Regions from separate parts of the Pseudomonas sp. nanlin1 genome, predicted to be linked through region 2. Evidence: predicted binding sites of a transcription regulator. Region 2 holds the regulator's gene; the other holds the start of a gene.
What was found. Region 2 encodes sigma-54, which starts transcription at its own class of promoters, with help from an activator protein. Its sites were predicted from a motif close to ANTGGCATNNANNTTGCTNT; they were not measured.
Positions count from the first base shown of each region.

Region 1: the regulator sigma-54 is predicted to act here: its motif matches at 1,209-1,228, upstream of nirB (nitrite reductase large subunit NirB).

Region 1 covers NZ_CP124218.1:1,796,902-1,800,312, forward strand. Annotated here, with positions in the region: gene QCL65_RS08465 (molybdopterin-dependent oxidoreductase) at 1-1,093, shown strand, start outside; gene nirB (nitrite reductase large subunit NirB) at 1,377-3,411, shown strand, end outside.
Region 2 covers NZ_CP124218.1:4,562,328-4,565,738, reverse strand. Annotated here, with positions in the region: gene ptsN (PTS IIA-like nitrogen regulatory protein PtsN) at 1-225, opposite strand, end outside; gene hpf (ribosome hibernation-promoting factor, HPF/YfiA family) at 235-543, opposite strand; gene QCL65_RS21080 (RNA polymerase factor sigma-54) at 643-2,136, opposite strand; gene lptB (LPS export ABC transporter ATP-binding protein) at 2,309-3,034, opposite strand; gene lptA (lipopolysaccharide transport periplasmic protein LptA) at 3,034-3,411, opposite strand, start outside.

The DNA of each region.
Region 1 (3,411 bases), 2.6 Mb from region 2:
GCTGGGTCGGGTGATCGCTAACCGGGTGCTCAATGCCACGGGTGCGGAGAAAGAAACCCGCCAGGTGGTGTTCGACATCAAGGACAGCGGTTTCCAATACGAAGCCGGTGATGCCCTAGGCGTTTGGCCGAGCAACTGCATGAGCCTGGTCGAAGAGTTGCTCGCCACCGTTGGCCTCGACAGCGGCCAGCACGTCAGCATTGCCGGGCATGCCGACCTACCTTTGGCGGTGGCACTGCACAAGCACCTGGACATCACCCGGATCACCCCTGACTGGCTGAAATTCGCCGCCCAGCGCAGCGCGGATCAGCGCCTGGGCGAAAGGCTGCGACAGGGTGGCGATGAGCTGCGCCAGTGGCTGTGGGGGCGCCAGTTGCTGGACTTGCTCGACGAGTTTCCAATGGCCTTGGAAGTAGAAGAATTGCTGGGCCTGCTCAAGCCATTACAACCTCGGTTGTACTCCATCAGTTCAAGCCCCAAGGCCAACCCAGACGAGGTGCATCTGACTATGTCGACCGTACGCTACCGGCGTAACCAACGCTTGCGCAGCGGCGTCTGTTCGGGGTTTTTGGCCGATCGCGCAGAGGCCGGCCTGGTGCCTATTTTTGCCCAGAAGTCGGCGCACTTTCGGGTACCCAAAGACCCCAACGCGCCCATGATCATGGTCGGGCCAGGTACCGGCGTGGCGCCGTTTCGGGCGTTTCTGCAAGAGCGCCAACTGACCGGCGCCGCAGGCCCTAACTGGTTGCTGTTTGGCGAGCAGCGCGAGGCCAGCGACTTTTATTACCGTGAGGAGCTGCAGGCCTGGCAACGTGACGGCCATCTGCAGCGCTTGGACACCGCGTTTTCCCGCGATCAGGCGCAGAAGGTTTACGTGCAGCAACGCTTGTTGGAGCAGGGTGCTCAGGTATGGCGCTGGTTGGAGGAGGGGGGCTATTTCTATGTCTGCGGCGATGCCAGCCGTATGGCCAAAGACGTCGACTCAGCCCTTAAAAACGTTGTGGCGACCCACGGTGGCCTCAGTGCGCAAGATGCCGAGGCCTACGTGGCCGCCATGAGCCGAGACAAACGTTACTTGCGCGACGTGTACTGAAACGGTGCGTCTCGCACCGCCGTGGTTCGTAAAATCGTACCGCTGCAAGAGCAGTTGATAGCCAGTATGCGTGCCCGGCCCTGTAACAGCGGGGCATGCCCAAGGTCCCCAGAGTCCTGGCACGCAACCTGCTTTACCTATTACACAGCCCCCGTGGTCAACGTCGATCACCCTGTGGGCACACAACTATTGAATACCAGGCAAAGGCGCCTGGAGCTTCGGCTCCAGGTGCCTTTTTTTTTGTGTGTGTTTTATGGCCCCCGTGATGGCCTGGAGAGACGCTATGAATTCGAGCATGGGCAGCGAGCCTCGCGCTAAATTGATCATCGTTGGCAACGGCATGGTCGGCCATCACTGCGTCGAGCAACTGATCGAGCGCGGCGCCTTGCAACAGTTCGAGGTGCGGGTGTTTGGCGAAGAGCGTCAGCGGGCCTACGACCGTGTGCACTTGTCCGAATACTTTAGCGGCTCCGATGCCGAAACCCTGGCCATGGGCGAAGCCGACCTGTACGCACGCAACGGCGTGGTCTTGCACCTGGGCGAAGCGGTGCTGGAAATCGACCGCGAGCGCCGCGAAGTGGTGACCCCCCAGGCGCGCTACCCCTATGACCAGTTGGTGCTGGCCACCGGCTCTTACCCCTTCGTGCCGCCGATCGAGGGCTCCGAAGGCGATTCGCGCCTGGTTTACCGCACCCTCGATGACCTCGATGCGATCCGCCTGGCCGCCGCTCAAGCGCGCCGTGGTGTAGTGGTGGGCGGGGGGCTATTGGGCTTGGAAGCGGCCAATGCGCTCAAGTCTTTGGGCCTCGAAGCCCATGTCGTGGAGTTCGCCCCGCGCTTGATGCCGGTGCAGTTGGACGCCGAAGGCGGTGCGGCATTGCGGGCGCAGATCGAGGCCTTGGGCGTTGGTGTGCACACCTCGCGAGCGACCAAAGCGGTGGTCGCGGGCGAGCATTACCGTTACCGCATGAACTTCGATGGCGGGGAATTCCTGGAGACCGATTTGATCGTGTTCTCGGCCGGCATTCGCCCCCAGGACGCCTTGGGCCGCAGCAGCGGCCTGGAAATCGCCCCGCGCGGTGGCGTGATGATCGACGCCGCCTGCCGCACCAGCGATAGCCGCATATTCGCCATCGGCGAATGCGCCTCGTGGAACGGCAGTGTGTTCGGCCTGGTCGCCCCCGGCTACACCATGGCCCGTAATGTCGCCAGCCATCTGATAGGCGCCCCAGGGGCCAGCTTCGAAGGCGCCGATATGTCGACCAAACTCAAACTGCTCGGCGTCGACGTCGGTTCCATCGGTGACGCCCACGGCGCCACGCCCGGGTCGCGCAGTTACCGCTTTATCGACGAGACCACGGCCAGCTACCGGCGTTTGGTGGTCGACGCTGAAGGCAAGCGCGTGCTGGGTGCAGTATTGGTCGGGGACAACAGCTACTACGACACCCTGCTGCAATACGTACAGAACGCTATTGCCTTGCCGGCTGACCCTTCCAGCCTGATTCTGCCGTTGTCCGACGGCGCGCCGACCCTGGGGGCCGACGCGCTGCCCGACAGCGCGACGATCTGCTCTTGCCATAACGTCAGCAAGGGCGCCATCTGCTCGGCCATCGATGGCGGCTGCGGTGATCTGCCCAGCCTTAAATGCACCACCAAAGCCGGTACCGGTTGTGGCGGCTGCGTCGCCCTGGTCAAGCAAGTCTTCGAACACGAATTGACCGCCCGCGGGGTCGCCGTGGATAAGAGCCTGTGCGAGCACTTCGGCTATACCCGCCAAGAGCTTTACGCCCTGGCGAGGGTGGAAGGGGTGCTGAGTTTCGAAGAGATGCTCGCCAAGCATGGCCGCGGCCACACAGGCTGTGACATCTGCAAACCGACCGTGGCGAACATTCTCGCCTCGTGCTGGAACCAGCCCATCATGGACCCCTCCCTGGTGCCACTGCAGGACACCAACGATACCTTCATGGCCAACATGCAAAAGAACGGCACCTACTCGGTGGTGCCGCGCATCCCGGGTGGGGAGATCTCACCGGACAAGCTGATCGCGATTGGCGCCGTGGCGAAGAAGTACGATTTGTACACCAAGATCACCGGCGGCCAGCGCATCGATTTGTTCGGTGCCCAACTGCACGAGCTGCCGGATATCTGGAGCGAGCTCATCGAAGCCGGTTTCGAAACCGGGCACGCCTATGGCAAGTCCACCCGCACGGTGAAGTCGTGCGTGGGGAGCACCTGGTGCCGTTATGGCGTGCAGGACAGTGTGCAAATGGCGCTGACCCTAGAGGATCGCTACAAAGGCCTGCGCTCGCCGCATAAGT
Region 2 (3,411 bases):
GTGACAACCCTTCAGGCGGCAGTGTGGAATGGCTATGCCATTGCCAAAGCCCGTGGAGCCGAGTTTTTCGCGAGCGACCAGGCTTTCGAACACTTCTTGCGCTTCCATGTCGGGCACTTGTTCGCCGATCAGGTTGCCAATTTGTTCGAGTACACGTTTTTTACTGCCGCCCGGCACGTTCACCAGGGAACGGCCGGGGGTCAGGATAGTTTCAAGTCGGATCATGGGGGAGTATCAGCGGGCCGCCGCACCTTGCAGCAGGCTTTGCTGTTTTTCCTTATGTTTCTTGAGTTGGCGGTCTAGCTTGTCGGTGAGGAGGTCGATGGCGGCATACATGTCGTCATGCTCTGCGTTGGCGACCACTTCACCACCAGGAATATGCAGGGTGGCTTCGATTTTTTGCTTGAGCTTCTCGACCTCCATAATGACTTGCACATTGGTGATCTTGTCGAAATGGCGTTCGAGCCGGGCGAGTTTTTCGCTCACGTAGTCGCGCATCGGGCCGGTCACATCCAGTTGGTGCCCACTGATGTTGACTTGCATACCGCTTCTCCTTATTGCCAGTGCATAAAGAGGCAAACGTTGATGTTTGCCGCTGGAACGCTGTGGCACATCGTCAGGTGGCCGGCCTAGGTGCACTTACTACATTAGACGCTTGCGCTCACTGGACGGTGCGATGCCCAATGACTCGCGGTACTTGGCAACAGTGCGACGGGCCACCTGAATGCCTTGTGCTTCCAGTAAACCAGCGATCTTGCTGTCACTCAACGGCTTTTTCTGATTTTCCGCAGCGACCAGTTTCTTGATGATTGCGCGAATGGCGGTGGACGAGCATTCACCGCCTTCAGAGGTGCTCACGTGGCTGGAGAAAAAGTATTTCAGTTCGTAGATACCCCGTGGGGTATGCATGTATTTCTGGGTAGTGACCCGGGAAATAGTCGATTCGTGCATGCCAACCGCTTCGGCGATGTCGTGCAGTACCAGTGGCTTCATGGCCTCATCGCCGTAGTCGAGGAAACCACGCTGGTGCTCGACGATCTGGCTCGCCACCTTCATGAGGGTTTCGTTGCGGCTCTGTAGGCTCTTGATGAACCAACGGGCCTCCTGCAACTGATTACGCATGAAGGTGTTGTCGGCACTGGTGTCCGCACGCCGTACGAAACCGGCATATTGCGGGTTCACCCGTAGGCGCGGTACTGACTCCTGATTGAGCTCCACCAGCCAGCGTTCGTTGTCTTTGCGCACGATGACGTCAGGGACTACGTATTCCGGCTCGCTAGACTCAATTTGCGAGCCTGGGCGTGGGTTGAGGCTCTGCACCAGCTCGATCACCTGGCGCAGCTCGTCTTCTTTGAGCTTCATGCGCCGCATCAACTGGCTGTAATCGCGGCTGCCCAACATGTCGATAAAGTCGCGGACCAGACGTTGGGCTTCGGCCAGCCAGCGGGTATTGGCGGGCAGTTGGCGCAATTGCAGCAGCAGGCACTCGCTTAGGCTGCGCGCGCCAATGCCCGCAGGCTCGAATTGTTGAATACGGTGAAGTACGGCCTCGACTTCATCCAGTTCGATGTCCAGTTCGGGGTCGAACGACCCGCACACCTCTTCCAGCGTCTCGTCGAGATAGCCTTGGTTGTTAATGCAGTCGATCAGCGTCACCGCGATCAACCGGTCGGTATCGGACATCGGGGCCAGGTTCAGCTGCCACAGCAGATGGCTCTGCAAGCTCTCGCCAACCGAGGTGCGGGTGGTGAAGTCCCATTCATCGTCGTCGTTGCTCGGCAGGCTACTGGCGCTGGTCTGGTAAACGTCTTCCCAGGCGGTATCGACCGGCAGGTCATTGGGGATGCGTTCGCTCCAGTCGCCTTCTTCCAGGTTGTCTACGGTCGGCGCACTTTCCTGGAAGCTCGGCTCCTGCACCTCTGGGGTGACTTTCTGTTCGACGTGATCGGCAAGCGGGTCACTGTTGTCGAAATCATCGCCTTCTTCCTGGCGTTCGAGCATTGGATTGGACTCCAGCGCTTCCTGAATCTCCTGTTGGAGGTCAAGGGTCGAAAGCTGGAGAAGCCGGATAGCCTGTTGCAACTGCGGTGTCATCGTCAGTTGCTGGCCCATTCGTAGGACGAGCGATGGTTTCATGGCAGGGGCTTAACACCTTATTCGCCGGCGCAACGCGCCATCCACTACAGGGCACCGGGGTGCCCAGTTTTATGTCGTAAGCAAATTATATGCCTGAACACCCCGTGTTTGCCTAGGGCGTAAGCTCAATTAATGCCAAAACGCGATCATTGGTGACCAGTGACAGCCAAGTCTAGAGCCGGAACTCGTGGCCCAGATAGACTTCCTTCACCAGTTCGTTGGCCAGAATCGCCTGGGAATCACCTTCAGCGATCAGCTGGCCGTCGTTGACGATGTAGGCGGTTTCACAGATATCAAGGGTTTCGCGAACGTTGTGGTCGGTGATCAGAACCCCAATGCCCTTGCTTTTAAGGTGCTGGATAATCTGCTTGATATCGCCCACCGAGATAGGGTCGACACCGGCAAACGGCTCATCGAGCAGGATGAACTTGGGCGCGGTGGCCAAAGCCCGGGCGATTTCCACACGGCGGCGCTCACCCCCGGACAGGCTCATGCCGAGGTTGTCACGAATATGGGTGATATGGAATTCCTGTAGCAGGCTTTCGAGCTCTTGGCGACGCGCAGCGCTGTCGAGTTCTTTGCGCGTTTCAAGAATCGCCATGATGTTGTCGGCCACCGACAGCTTGCGAAAGATCGAGGCTTCCTGGGGCAGGTAGCCGATACCCGAGCGTGCGCGGCCATGCATGGGCTGATGGCTGACGTCGAGGTCGTCGATCAGTACGCGACCTTGGTCGGCCTGTACCAGGCCAACGATCATATAGAAACAGGTGGTTTTGCCAGCGCCGTTAGGGCCGAGCAGGCCGACGATCTGGCCGCTCTCGATGGACAGGCTGACATCGCGGACAACCTGGCGGCTCTTGTAGCTCTTGGCCAGGTGTTGGGCTTTCAGAATTGCCATTACTGGGCCTTCTGCGCGTCGGGTTTCTTTTTCGGCTGGATCACCATGTCGATGCGTGGCCGCGGAGCGGTCACTTTCGAGCCATTCGCACGGCCGGCATTCACCACCTGCTTGACGGTGTCGTAGACGATTTTCTCGCCTTCGGAGGTGTTGTTATCGTTGATGACCTTGGCGCGGTCGATCAGCACAATGCGGTCTTGGGCCGCAAAGTATTGGATAGTCACACCGTAGGCCTGCACGATGGGCTTGTCTGCCGCGGGCTTTTGCTCGTAGTAGGCCAGGTTACCGACTGCCGTGAACACATCGACATCGCCCGTAGCATTACGGGTGATGGTGACGGTATTGCCGGTGATCTTCATCGAGCCCTGGGTGATGAT